DNA from 4 places in the Thioalkalivibrio sp. ALE30 genome. Region 1 is predicted to be linked to each of the others. Evidence: predicted binding sites of a transcription regulator. Region 1 holds the regulator's gene; each other region holds the start of a gene.

Evidence for each region. Region 1 encodes sigma-54, which starts transcription at its own class of promoters, with help from an activator protein. Its sites were predicted from a motif close to TGGCANGNTNCNTGCTT; they were not measured.
Region 2: D107_RS0108330 (CmpA/NrtA family ABC transporter substrate-binding protein) is a predicted target of sigma-54. The motif match lies at 2,183-2,199, and genes of this name have one in related genera.
Region 3: glnL (nitrogen regulation protein NR(II)) is a predicted target of sigma-54. The motif match lies at 1,616-1,632, and genes of this name have one in related genera.
Region 4: flgB (flagellar basal body rod protein FlgB) is a predicted target of sigma-54. The motif match lies at 2,125-2,141, and genes of this name have one in related genera.

The regions. Positions count from the first base shown of each region.
Region 1 is NZ_KB898174.1:47,073-50,573, forward strand. It holds gene lptA (lipopolysaccharide transport periplasmic protein LptA) at 1-446, shown strand, start outside; gene lptB (LPS export ABC transporter ATP-binding protein) at 443-1,213, shown strand; gene D107_RS0110520 (RNA polymerase factor sigma-54) at 1,302-2,783, shown strand; gene hpf (ribosome hibernation-promoting factor, HPF/YfiA family) at 2,800-3,138, shown strand; gene D107_RS0110530 (PTS sugar transporter subunit IIA) at 3,142-3,501, shown strand, end outside.
Region 2 is NZ_KB898172.1:107,980-111,480, forward strand. It holds gene ntrB (nitrate ABC transporter permease) at 1-650, opposite strand, end outside; gene D107_RS0108330 (CmpA/NrtA family ABC transporter substrate-binding protein) at 699-2,003, opposite strand; gene D107_RS0108335 (nitrate regulatory protein) at 2,483-3,501, opposite strand, start outside.
Region 3 is NZ_KB898170.1:27,954-31,454, forward strand. It holds gene ntrC (nitrogen regulation protein NR(I)) at 1-507, opposite strand, end outside; gene glnL (nitrogen regulation protein NR(II)) at 507-1,604, opposite strand; gene D107_RS0105030 (DUF4124 domain-containing protein) at 1,789-2,445, opposite strand; gene D107_RS0105035 (hypothetical protein) at 2,557-3,417, opposite strand; gene D107_RS0105040 (DUF2782 domain-containing protein) at 3,411-3,501, opposite strand, start outside.
Region 4 is NZ_KB898168.1:650,262-653,762, reverse strand. It holds gene D107_RS0102975 (chemotaxis protein CheV) at 45-983, shown strand; gene D107_RS0102970 (protein-glutamate O-methyltransferase CheR) at 1,189-2,004, shown strand; gene flgB (flagellar basal body rod protein FlgB) at 2,223-2,630, shown strand; gene flgC (flagellar basal body rod protein FlgC) at 2,658-3,077, shown strand; gene D107_RS0102955 (flagellar hook assembly protein FlgD) at 3,089-3,501, shown strand, end outside.

The DNA.
Region 1 (3,501 bases):
CCCTGGGCCAGCAGGGATCGGGACCCTCGCTGCCGGTGGAGATCACCGCCGACCACGCGGAGATGGACGAACGCCAGGGCCTGGGCACCTACACCGGGGACGTGATCGTGATCCGCGGCGACATGACGCTGGAGGCCGACACGGTCTACGTGCGTACCCGGGATCGTCGCCCCTACGAGATGGAGGCCCACGGCGAGCCAGCCCGCCTGGAGTCCCCCGACCCCGAGACCGGCGAGATGCGCATCGCCACCGCGCTGCGCATCGACTACCTGCTGAACGAGGACCGCATGATCCTCACCGACCAGGCCCATGTGATCACCGCCAGCGAAGAGGCGCGCGGCAAGCGCATCACCTACGACCTGACCACCGACGTGATCGAGGCCGAACGCGGCGAGGGCGACAGCGAACGCGTACGCATCACCATCCAGCCACGCGACGACGAATGAACGCATTCGCCACCAGCCCGGCGCCAGCACCCGCCGAGGCCCGTGATCGCCTGATCGGGCGCGAACTGACCAAGCGCTACGGCCAGCGCACCGTGCTCGACCAGGTGGATGTCGACCTCGCACCCGGTGAAGTGGTCGGCCTGCTGGGTCCCAACGGCGCCGGCAAGACCACCTGCTTCTACAGCCTGGTCGGGCTGATCCGCCCTAACGCCGGGCGCATCACCCTGGGCGGGCACGACATCACCCGCGCGCCCATCCACGTGCGCGCCCGCGCCGGTCTCGGCTACCTGCCCCAGGAGGCCTCGATCTTTCGCCGCCTGAGCGTGTGGGACAACCTGCAGGCCGTGCTGGAGCTGCGCCCCGGCCTGGACCGCCACGAACGCCGGCGTATCGGCGACGCGCTGATCGAGGAGTTTCAGCTCGAGACCGTGCGCCACAGCCCCGGGATCGCGCTGTCCGGCGGCGAACGCCGGCGCGCCGAGATCGCGCGCGCCCTGGCCGGTGACCCGCAATTCATCTGCCTGGACGAGCCCTTTGCCGGGGTGGACCCGATCTCGGTGGGCGATATCCAGGATGTAATTCGCCACCTTGCAGCGCGCGGCATCGGGGTTCTGATCTCCGATCACAACGTGCGCGAAACCCTCGGGATCTGCCACAGGGCCTATATTCTGAGCGAGGGGCGCCTGCTGGCCGCCGGGACACCCGACGAGCTACTGGCCGATCCCCAGGTGCGCCGGGTCTATCTCGGCGAGAATTTCCGCCTGTGATGCCGGCACGCGCACAACCCGCGCCGGTGCACAAACCAGAGGCACGATTTAAGATCGCTCTTATGGTCACCCGCGACCCGCATAGCCAATGCTGAAACCCGGCCTGAATCTTCAGCTGGGTCAGACGCTCACCATGACCCCGCAACTGCAGCAGGCCATTCGCCTGTTGCAGCTGTCCACGCTCGAACTACAGGTGGAGATCCAGCAGGCGCTGGAGAGCAACCCCATGCTCGAACAGGTGGAGGACGAGGACGACATGGGCGGGGCCGAGCGCCTGGACGCGGAGGGCGAGGTGGTGGAAGGCGACCGCATGGAGGCCACCACCACCAGCGATGACGTGATTCCCGAGGAGCTCACCACCGACAGCCGCTGGGACGACATCTACGAACCGCCGCCCGCCCCCAAGGGCGTGGATGACCGCGACCCGCTGGAAAACACCAGCGACGACGACGGCGAGGGCCTGCAGGACCACCTGCTGTGGCAGCTGCACCTGAGCCACCTGACTCCGCGCGACCAGCGCATCGGCGCAGCCCTGATCGACGCGATCAGCCCCGACGGGTATCTCGAAGGCGACCTCGAGACGCTGGCCGAGACCATCAGCCGCGGCGAGGAAGAACCCGTCGGCGTGGACGAGGTCGAGGCAGTCCTGCACTGGATCCAGCAGTGCGACCCGCTGGGCGTGGGCGCGCGCGATCTGCGCGAATGCCTGGAGATCCAGCTGCGCGAACTGGCCCCGGACGCCCCCGCCCGCGAGGCCGCCCGGGCGATCCTGGAACACGGCATGGACAGCCTGGGCAAGCGCGATTACAAAGCCCTGCAACGCCAGTCGGGTGTGCGCGACCCGGACGAACTGGCGCGTGCCCTGGACTTGATCCGCACCCTGAACCCGCGGCCGGGCGCGCAGATCAGTGCCGCCACCTCCGAATACGTGGTGCCCGATGTCTACGTGCGCCACACCCCGGAGGGCTGGCGCGTGGAGCTGAACCCGGAGATCGCGCCACGCATCCGTATCAACGACCTCTACGCCGGCATGGTGCGCCAGGTATCGGATGCCCGCGACAGTGCCTTCATGCGCGACCAGCTGCAGGAGGCGCGCTGGTTCCTGAAGAGCCTGCACAGCCGCAACGACACCCTGCTGCGCGTCGCCGAGGCGATTGTCCATCGCCAGCAAGGCTTCCTGGAACATGGCGAGGTCGCGATGCAGCCACTGATCCTGCGCGATATCGCCGAGATCCTGGAGATGCACGAATCGACCATCTCCCGGGTGACCACCCAGAAATACATGCACACCCCGCGCGGAGTCTTCGAGTTCAAGTATTTCTTCTCCAGCCACGTCGGCACCAACGACGGTGGCGAGTGTTCCGCCACCGCCATCCGTGCCATGATTCGCGAATTGATCGACGACGAACCCGCGAACAAGCCGCTCAGCGATGCCCGGCTCGCCCAGATCCTGGCGGACCGGGGCATCAATGTGGCGCGTCGCACCGTGGCCAAGTACCGCGAGGCGATGCACATCCCTTCATCCAGCGAACGCCGGCAGATGGCCTCCATGCCCACCGGCCACAAGTAACCAAGGAGTCCCGACCATGCAGATCAACCTGACCGGCCACCATGTGGACCTCACCGACGCCCTGCGCGACTACGTCAACGAGAAGTTCGCGAAGCTGGAGCGCCACTTCGACAAGGTCATCGACGTGCACGTCGTGCTGACCCACGAGAAGACCCAGAACCAGTTCAACAAGGCCGAGGCGAATCTCCAGGTCAGCGGCAATCACATCCACGCCGAGGCCTCCCACGAGGACATGTACGCCGCCATCGACGCGCTGATCGACAAGGTCGACCGCCAGCTGATCAAGCACAAGGAAAAGGTCAAGGATCATCACCGGGCCGAGGGCGCCCAGCGCAACCGCGAGCAGGCCTCCTGACCCATGTCCATTGCCGAGCTGATCACCGCCGAGCGCATCCGCCTGGAGCCGGAATGCTCCAGTCAGAAGCGGGCCCTGGAGGCCCTGTCGGAACTCCTCGCCGGCGGCGGTGATGCCGGCGGACCGGGCAGCACCGCGATCTTCGAGGCCCTGTCCGCGCGCGAAAAGCTGGGCTCCACCGGCCTGGGCCATGGGGTTGCGATCCCCCATGGCCGCCTGGCCGATCTCGAGGCTCCGCGCGTGGCCGTCCTGCGCCTGGAGAGCGGCGTCGACTTCGACGCCATGGACCACGAGCCGGTCGATATCCTGATCGCCCTGCTGGTCCCGGAGGCCGCCACCAGCGATCACCTCGACCTGCTGGCC
Region 2 (3,501 bases), on a different contig from region 1:
CGCAGCACGCGGGCCACGTTCACGTAGTCCTGCGAGATGTTCCGGATGCCGACCGAGGTGTTGATGATGATCGGCCAGATCGCGGTGATGAAGATCACGAAGATGGCCGACGGGTTGCTGGCCTGGAACGCGGCCAGGGAGATCGGCAGCCAGGCCAGCGGCGGTACAGTGCGCAGTACCTGGAACAGCGGGTCCAGCCCGCGCATCGCCCAGGTGGACTGGCCGACCAGCACGCCGAGACCGATCCCGGCCACCACCGCCAGGGCATAGCCGTAGGCCACACGTTCCAGGCTGGCAAGCAGCTGCCAGGCCATGCCCACGTCGTTGCCGCCGTAGTCATAGAACGGATTGACGATCAGTTCCCAGGTGTCGGAGATCACCTGACTCGGGCCGGGCAGTACGGCTCCCTGGGAGGACGTCATCATTTCCCACAGAAACAAAAAAATCGCGGTCACGATCACCGGGGGCAGCACCACGGTGGCCGCGTGGCGCATACGCCGGCCCCAGAGCCCGGGGTCGGGCGGCGGGGCACCGCCGGAACGGGCCGACGGCGGGGCCGAGCGGGCCACCGGGGCCGTGGAGGTCTCCGCGGCCGCCGGACGTTCGCGCCCGGCGCCGAAGGTCATGTTGCGATCGAGAATGGCACTCATCATCGAATCCTCTTGAATCGTCTGTGCAGGTGTCGGCGGGCCGCCGCGTCAGGACGCGATCGCCTTGATCTCCAGGCTGTCGAGGTAGGCCTGCGGGTCTTCCGGGTCGAAGACCTTGCCGTCGAAGAACGTTTCCTGGCCGCGCGAGGTGGATTCGGGGATGTCGGCCGAATCGATGCCAAGCGTGTCGGCCGCCTCGCGCCAGATATCCTCGCGGTTGACCTCGTCTACCAGGGCCTGCATGTCGAGATCCGGCGGCAGGTAACCCCAGCGGATGTCCTCGGTAAGGAACCACAGGTCGTGGCTCTTGAAGGGATAGGAGGCCTGGTCCTTCCAGTAGCGCATCTGGTCGGGGTGGTCCTCGACCACGCGGCCGGTGCCGTAGTCGAAGTTCCCCTGCATGCGATCGATGATGTCGGCGTACGGGGCGTGGATGTAGCGCCGGCGCGAACAGATCTCGGCGACCTCTTCCTTGTTCGCCGGATCCTCGCAGTACATCTGCGCCTCCATTACCGCCATTGTCAGGGCGCGGGCCGCATTCGGATTGGCTTCCACCCAGTCCGCGCGCATCCCCAGCGCCTTTTCCGGGTGGTTGTGCCAGAGCTCGCCGGTGGTGTTCGCGGTGTAGCCGATGCCCTGGTTGATCAGCTGCATGTTCCAGGGCTCGCAGACACAGAAGGTGTCCATGGAACCGACGCGCATGTTGGCGACCATCTGCGCCGGCGGGACGACGATGGTGGCGATGTCGCGATCCGGGTCGATCCCACCGGCGGCCATCCAGTAGCGGATCCACAGGTCATGGGTCCCGCCGGGAAAGGTCATCGCCGCGCGGATGTCGTCACCGCCGGCGGCCTTCTCGGCCAGCGCGCCCTTGAACTCGGTAGTGTCGGTCCCGACCTTCAGGTCCGCGTACTCGTCGCCCACCGAGATGCACTGCCCGGCCAGGTTCAGCCGCGCGAGGATCGTCATCGGCGTGCCACGGCGGTGGATCAGGTAGGGCATCGGCGTCAGGATGTGCGAGCCATCGATACCGCCGCGGCGCGAGCCCAGTTCCAGGTTGTCGCGCACCGTGCCCCAGGAGGACTGCTTCAGCACCTGCACGTCGGGCATGCCATGGGCGGCGAAGAATCCCTTCTCCAGCGCGACGAACAGCGGCGCGGCGTCGGTCAGGGCGATAAAGCCCAGCTTCGCCTCGGTCGTCTCCGGCTTGCCGTTGCCGGCCTTCGCATAGCCCCACGGCGCGGCCCCGGAAACACCCAGCGCGGTCGCGCCGATCCCGGCGGCCATGCCGCCCAGGAAACGCCGGCGCGACAGGCCGGAGGTCTTTTTCGTGTCATTCGTGTGATCGGTCATTGCGGGTTCACTCCCCTTGTCAGCAAACACATCCCAAAAACGAAAAAAGGCGTCGCATCAGCCCGGCCGCGTTTGCAGCCGGGTGATGGACGCCTTTGTCCAGTCCCGTGGGAGGCCCGGTCGTCGGGTCTCCCTGTTGTCAGGCGACGAACCGCCGTTGGCTCGTCTTGCCGGTATTCCTGCAGGAGGTGTGCCAATTAGCCGTTGCTAATCGACCCCGCCAGAAACAATCGCGCCATGGCGCGGGAAAATCGGATGGTTCGCCGTATGGAGTCGAACGCTTTCGGAAAACCCGGCGCCCGGGAGACGATCCGCAAGGCACCAGACTGGGGCGCGCTTGCGGTGCAGATGAACCGCGCTGGTGCACTACCTGTAGGAGCCGCCCTGGCGGCGAAGCCCCTGCCAGTCGCGGACACTGGCAGGGGCTTCGCGGGCAAGCCCGCTCCCACAGGGCCGGCATCCATTTCCCGGGGAGTTAGCTACAGGCCGCCCTTTCCCAGCAGATCGGACATCGCGACGGTCGCCTCGGCGACCTCGGCCAGGCGCCGGTTCTGGTTCATCGCCGTCTGGCGCAGGAGCTTGTAGGCCTGGTCCTCGCTGAGGCCGCGGTGCTGGATCAGCAGCGCCTTGGCGCGCTCGATGGTCTTGCGCTCGGCCAGGGCCTGGCGTGCCGCATGCAGCTCGTCCTCCACCGACTGCAGCCGGGCCGCCTGGCGCTGCACCAGGTCCATCACCGAGTGTCCGACGATCGGTACGTTGAGTGCGGCATCGCCCTCCTCCTGCGCGGGCTCCAGGCCCTCCGGCGCGCCGAAGAACACCGCATACGGGACGCTGTCGCGCAGTTCCGACTCGGCGAGTTGCGCGACCCGGTCACGCACCGCGCCGAGGTCCGCGCGATCCGCCGTGATGCGTGCCGAGCAGCACTCGTTCAGGTGCATCTCCAGCAGATCCTCGATCTCCTTCATCGCGTCGATGCGCGCGGTGGTACAGGCAAACCATTCCTCGGCCCGGGCGGGGTCGTGGTGCCCGGAGACCTCGGTACAGGCCCGGCGGCGCAGACGCTCGATGTCGGCGGCGAAGGCCGCCGTCTGCAGCTCGCGCCAGGCGGCACAGGCCGCCGGTGCCGCGAACTCGGAGAAGATGCGGAACGCCCGTTCCTGGGCATCGATCCGATGGACCAGCGCCTGGCGCAGTTCGGGCTCGAAGTTCGCGGCGCCAAACCCGGCGGCCCCGATCGCGCGCTCCTGCCCTGCCAGTTCCTTGCCCTGCATGAAGTTCAGCAGGGCCACCAGGACCCGCGAGACCTCGGGATCGGTCGCCGAATCCGCAGCCTCGAACACCAGAGCCATCAGGGCGCGAATCAGCTCGCTGAAGCCGCGGGTCGAGTCCATCGGGCTCAGGGTCAGCTCCAGGACCTCCTCGCGCAGGCTGCCCAGGCCGGACAGGCCGTGCAGCGCCAGCGCCATGCGCCCCAGCAGCCGACTGCGGCCATGGGCGC
Region 3 (3,501 bases), on a different contig from region 1:
CTCCCCGTTGATCAGCACGGTGATGTTGCTGCGCGACAGGCGGCCGATGGCGCGGAACATCTCCTGCATCGCCGGGGCCTCGCCGATGATCGGGGTTTCCTCGATCTCGGGGCCAGCGGTGCCGTTGTCCTGCCCGGCGCGCCGCGCCTCCAGTGCCCGCTGCACCAGAGCCACGGCCTCGTCCACATCGAACGGCTTGGGCAGGTACTCGAAGGCCCCGGTCTGGTAGGCGCCCACGGCGCTCTCCAGATCGGAGAAGGCCGTCATGATGATCACCGGCGGCGGATCGGGGCGCGTCTGCATGCGCGCGAGGAAGTCCAGGCCATTCAGGCCCGGCATGCGGATATCGGCGACGATGGTGTCCGGCACCGGGTCCCGGTCGAGCGCCGCCCAGGCGGCGTCCGCGGTCTCGAAGCCGCGCACCGCGATCGCGTGACGCTGGAGGGCACGCTCCAGCACCCAGCGAATCGAGTCGTCGTCGTCAATGATCCAGACAGTGGGCTCCATCACTTCCTGGCCTCCCGGGCCTTCGGGGGTTCAAGGGGCAGCAGGATGTCGAACGTGGTCGCCCCCGGGCGCGAATGGCATTCGATCAGACCGTCGTGCAGCTGGATCAGGCTCTGGGCAATGGGCAACCCGAGCCCGGTCCCGGCGGCGCGGCCGGTCACCATGGGGAAGAAGATGCGTTCGCGGATCTCCTCCGGGATACCGGGCCCGTTGTCGCGCACGCTCAGCTTGGCGACCAGGCGGTGGCGATGGCCGGAGATGGTGTACTGGCGCAGGATGCGCGAGCTCAGGGTGATCTCGCCCCCGTCCTCCAGCGCATGCACCGCGTTCTGCACCAGATTCAGGATCGCCTGCACCAGCATGTCGCGATCGGCCTGCACGTCCGGGATGCTGGGGTCATAGTCGCCGCGGATCTTCAGCCCCAGCGGCAGCTGCACACTGACCAGGCCCCGCACGTGCTCCAGCACCTCGTGCAGGTTGACGGGCTCGCGCCGCGGCAGGTTGTTCGGCCCCAGCATGCGATCGACCAGGCTGCGCAGCCGGTCGGCCTCGCGAATGATGATCTGGGTGTATTCCTTCAGGCCCGAGTCGTCCAGTTCGCTGGCAAGCAACTGCGCCGCCCCCCGCAGTCCGCCCAGCGGGTTCTTGATCTCGTGGGCCAGCCCCCGGGTCACCGCGCGGGTGATCGCCTGCTGCTTCTGTAACTGCTCCTCGCGGCTGATGCGCTCGTGGCGATCGATCGCATTCAGCTCGAACAGCAACTGCCCCGGCTTGTCGCCCTCGCCACGGAGCGGGGTGATGACCACGTCGGCGAGGAAACTTTCGGCCCGCAGCGGCTCCATCTGGCGCGCGCGCAGGGTGATCGGCTGATCCAGCGTCAGCGCCGAGCGCAGGCGGCTGGACAGATTCCGGTCCAGCTTGAGCCACTGGCCCAGACCATGCCCGACGATGCGTTCGCGACTGAGACCGAGCAGCACCTCGGCGGCGCTGTTCATGCTCAGCAGGCAAAGCTCGGCATCGGTCACCAGCACGGCCGTGGAGAGGTCGTCCCACCAGGGCGGGGTGGCCGGGCCGGAATTGGAAGCGGGCGTGGTCATCAAGAGGCCTCAAGCAGGAATCGCGCCAAGCGGGAATCGCCCGGCGGGGCGCCGAAGCCGGGGGCACGGTCACAAAACGCAGCCGAATCGCCACCCCCCAGAACCTAAAACGCCCCATGATGGTGCAATTATAGCACCATCATGGGGCTTTGGTCGCACTATTTCAGTGCAGAGATCGAGGTTATCAGTTCGGGGCCGGCGTCACCGGCTGGGGCGCCCTGGGTGCCTGCGGGGCCCTGGGCGCCTGCGGCGCACCCCCGGGCGGGAATTGCTGCGGCCGCTGCTGCTGTTGCTGCTCGCGCGGAATGGCCATCCGCAACACGTTGAACTCGATGGTCGCGCTCGCCCCCAGCTCCTCGCCGGATGCGTCCACGATCCGGGCCTGCAGCGTATGCTCGCCGCGGTTCAGCCCCTCGAAGGTCGCCGTGGGCGACTGGCCCTCGCCCGCCTCCTCGCCGTTCAGCACCCAGATCACGCGATGGCCGGCGTCGGCATCCAGCGCTGGCTCGAGATCCAGCTCGGCACTCACATTGCCGTCGTTCGCCCGCACCCCCGAACCATCCTCCGGACGGGCAATTGCGACCCGCGTGTACGCACCCTCCGCCTCCGGCTGACCGCGGGGCCGCACGGGCCGCTCGAGAATCTCCCGCGCACCTTCCAGCGGGACCGCGCGCATGGGCTCGCGCACGTCCACGGGCTCGCTGGCGCGCCCCTCGGGCGGGCGGTCGCCAAAATGGACATTGCCCTGATCGTCGGTCCAGCGGTAGACGTCGGCACTCGCAAGCGCCGGGGCGAGAAGGACAGCCAGCGACAAGGCCAGCCAGAGCGTGGTTCGGAACATGGGTCTTCCTCCTTGGGCGGGATGGCGCGGCACCACCACCCTGCCTCCCGTGTACGTTCGGACCACCACAAGCCCGGAAGCTCCCGCGCCACCGGCACGGGCCAGCCGGGATCAGGCGGCCGCGCGAACCCAGACGCCCTGCAGCCGCGCCGCATCGGCCTGCAGGGTCGCGAGGCGATCCCGCTCGGCCGCCGCGGCCGTTCCCGACTCCAGCGCGGACAGCCAGTCATCCAGCGCAGCCAGGCGGAGCATCGTGGGCGCCGCCCCGCGTTCGATTGCAGTCAGTGGCCGCCGGGCATTGAACCCGGCCAGCACGGCCCGGTACCGATCGGCATCCGGCTGTCCGGAGGCGTCCACGGCGAGCGCCAGGGCGATGCGCGCGAGCTGCCAGAAGGCCGGTACCGGCGCGGGCGGGATCACCAGATCGGCAAGACCGGCACCTTCCGGGTAGATGCGCACGGACTGCCAGTAGCTTCCCGCCAGCGGCAGGTCCTCGAAACGGTAGAGCCCCTGGTGGTGCAGCTCGGCGTCCAGGATCGCCCGGGACTCGGCATCCAGCGTGGACGCCATCGCATCGGCGCGCTCGCGCATCTGCTGCTGCAGCACCCCGCGCCGGTAGCCCTCGCCGACGGGCAAGGCCCCGGCCGTGTGACGCCCCTGCCAGTCGGCGGCGCGCTCGCCCAGGGCCTCCAGACTGCCGGGCCCCTCGGCCGCAACCGCGCCCTGCGGCGCCTGACCGCGCTCCAGCACCAGCAGGACCTCACCAGAATCGGGATCCGCACCCCGGCCGATCACGCGACCGCAGCCGCCAGGTACCTCGCCGAGCGCGGATTCGAGCGCCGGGGCCACGGCGGCTGCCAGGCGCAGACACTGCACCGGCCGGCCATCCAGTTCGAGGCCGCTCGGGCCATGGGTCAGGGCCAGGCCGGTCGCGTCGGCGCAGGCCCGGGTCTCGGATTCGTTCTCTACCATCGGAAAATCACCCAGGAGGGGGGTACGAAATTGGGATCCAGCTCGTTGCGACGACCGTCCAGCGTGCCGTCGCCCGTGGTGTCG
Region 4 (3,501 bases), on a different contig from region 1:
GAGCGGCTCGCGGCAGATGGGCGCGGGACAAGGAGAGCAGCACCATGAGTCAATTCATTGACGATGTGAACCAGCGAACGCAGCTGGTGGGTCAGAACCGGATGGAACTGCTGCTGTTCCACCTGGGTGGATCACAGACCTTCGGAATCAACGTGTTCAAGGTGCGCGAGGTGATCCCGTCGCCGCCGCTGCGCCAGATCCCGGGGTCGATGAGTGTGGTGCGCGGTGTGGCTACGCTGCGGGGCGGCACGGTGCCGATTATCGATCTGGCGCGCGCCATGGGCCTGCGCAGCGCGGCCGGTGCCAGCGACAGCGGCGACCAGAAGGTGGTGGTCACCGAGTTCAACCGTTCGGTGCAGGGCTTCTGGGTGTCGGCCGTGGACCGGATCGTGAATGTGAACTGGCAGGATGTGAAGTCCCCTCCGCGTGGTACGGGGCGCGAGTCCTTCCTGGTCGCGGTCACCGAGATCGACAACAAGCTGGTCGAGATCATCGACGTGGAACGGGTGCTTTCGATCGTCAATCCTCTGCCGACCGAGGTCTCCGAGTCCATCCGAGCGGACGCCACGCCAGCGGGGGGGCGCAAGGTCGTGATCGTTGACGACTCGGTCGTGGCGCGCAAGCAGATCGAGGGGGCGATTCGCGGTCTCGGGTTCGAATACGAGGTTTTCAAGGATGGTCAGGAGGCGCTCGACTTCCTGGAGCAGAAGGCCGGGGAGGGCCCGGTTCGCGACCAGATCGAGCTGGTGATCTCGGACATCGAGATGCCACGCATGGACGGCTATACGCTGACGGCGCGGATCCGGGACAATCCCGCCCTGAAAGATCTGAAGGTGCTGCTGCATTCCTCGTTGAGCGGCGAGTTCAATACCGACATGGTCAAGCGCGCCGGGGCCGATGCGTTTCTCTCGAAATTCAACCCCGACGAACTGGCCAACGCGGTGCTCGACCAGACCGGGCGCGAGGATCAACAGGTCGAATGACCGCCGGGGGGAACGGGGTTGCCGCCCGGCAAGGCCGGGGCGGCGTCACATGGCCGACAAGGGCCCAGTGTCGTGTCCCGCCTGCGACACCGTATACTGAAACCCGCTACCGGGGATTCCCCCTGCGTTTCGTGGCGCGGGCGCCGCTGTCAAGGACTCGTCATCAGGATGCTAATCACCATGGACTGTGCTCGGGGATGAACCGGTGATCGATTCCCGCGATTACGAGGAGTTTTCCCGCTTCCTGCAGGACTGCTGCGGCCTGGTGCTGGGTGACAGCCGTCAGTATCTGGTGTCGAGCCGACTGTCCCGGCTGCTCGACGAGTTCGACTTCAAGAGCGTGCCGGAGCTCCTGCACGCGATGCGGCAAGCCCCGAATCCGCGGCTGCGCACCCGTGTGATCGACGCGATGACGACCAACGAAACCTCGTGGTTTCGCGATGGCTTTCCGTTCGAGATCCTCCGGCATGTGTTGTTGCCGGAGCTGGCTGCGAAGGGAAGCAGCATCAAGGTCTGGTCTTCCGGCTGTTCCAGTGGCCAGGAGGCCTACAGCATCTCCATGGTCGTCTCCGAGTGGGAGGAATCCCGCCCCCCGCGCAAGGTGCCGGTATCCATCCTGGGGACGGACCTGTCGGAGAAGATCCTGGATGACGCCCGGCGGGCGGTCTACGACGGCCTGAGTATTGTGCGCGGGTTGAGCGAGAGCCGCCGCGCGCGCTTCTTCGAGACCGTGACGGACGGCCACAAGGTCGTTCCCGAGGTGCAGCGGCGCTGTCGTTTTCAGAAGCTCAACCTGATCGACAGCTACGCGGCACTGGGCAAGTTCGACCTGGTGTTCTGCCGCAACGTGCTGATCTATTTCTCCGGCGAGACCAAGCGACAGGTTCTTGACGGTATTGCCCGGCAGATGAATCCGGGCGGCTATCTGTTTCTTGGCGCTTCGGAGACGGCCGGCCCGTACACCAAGGCCTTCGAGACGGTTCGCACCGACTACGGCTCGGTCCTCCGGCTCAAATCCTGACGCCCCTCCGTCGCAGGGCCGCCAGGTCCGAAACGCCCGCGCAATGCGGCCGCGACTCGAATTGCCCCCTTCCCACGTTTCCCGCTAAGGGCGTCCCCAGCCGAGACGGATTCCCGTCGCTGGCATAGCGATTGCATCGGTCTCCTCGCAAAGGGCCGCAATGGCTGCGTCCCGGTTCTGGTAGCGAGGGTCCGCCACGGGCGGACAGGACGGAAACGATGAGTCTCTCTCTCGACAAGGCGATGGGCATCCTGCCGCAGGCGGTCAACGTGCGCGCCCAGCGCATGGAGCTGCTGGCCTCCAACATCGCCAATGCGGACACCCCGAACTACAAGGCGCGCGATATCGACTTTCGCGCGGTGCTCGAGTCCGCGGCTGGGAGCGGCAATCACTTGCCCATGGCGCGTAGCCAGGCGGCGCATATCGACCCCAATGCCGGGGCGATGAACGGGCAGGCCGAGGCGCTTTATCGCGTCCCGTCGCAGGCGTCCCTGGATGGCAACACGGTGGATCCGCAGATGGAACGTGCCGCCTTTGCCGAGAACGCGATCCAGTACCAGAGCAGTCTGGAATTCCTTAACCGCCGGGTCTCCGGCATCCGCGAAGCCCTGAGGGGCGACCGTTAACGCGGGCCTGATCGGGAGATCGATGTCGTGAGCAACATGTTCAGTCTGTTCAATACCTCGGCTTCGGCGCTGTCGGCGCAGTCGGTGCGCCTGAATACCGTCGCCTCGAATCTGGCCAACGCGAACACCGCCGCCACCAACCCGGACGAAGCGTATCGCGCCAAGCAGGTGCTGTTCCAGAGCGTGATGGATCAGGCCAACCCGAATGGTGCGGCGACGTCCGTGCGGGTGGCCGGCGTGACCGAGTCGCAGGCCCCGCCACAGGCCCACTACGAGCCGCACCATCCGCAGGCGAACGAGGAGGGCTACATCTTCCGCCCGGCGATCAGCGTGGTCGAGGAGATGGCCAACATGATGTCCGCCTCGCGCAACTACGAAGCGAACGTCGAGGTGATGGAGACCTCGCGTCAGCTGCTCCAGCGCACATTGCAGATCGGCCAAGGCTAGAGGAGCCCGCCATGACACAGATTTCCCCCGAATTGCTGGATCGCCTCGGCCTGTCGCGCCCGGAGAAGAAGCCGGAAGGCGAGATGGACCGCCTCGGGCAGTCCGACTTCCTCAAGCTGATGACCACCCAGCTGGAGAACCAGGACCCGATGGAGCCGATGGATAACGGTGATTTCCTCGGCCAGATGGCGCAGTTCTCCACCGTGACCGGCATCGAGCAGCTGTCCAAGTCCTTCGAGAAGCTGGCGCAGTCCCTGGGGCAGAACCAGACGCTGCAGGCGGCTTCGCTGGTTGGCAAGGATGTACTGGTGCCCGTCGAGTTTGGCGAACTGGGGCCCGACGGGCGGGTGAACGGCGCGGTCGATCTGGAGCGCGCCACCGAAGAGCTGCAGATCGACGTGTACAGCCCGAATGGCGAGCGCAT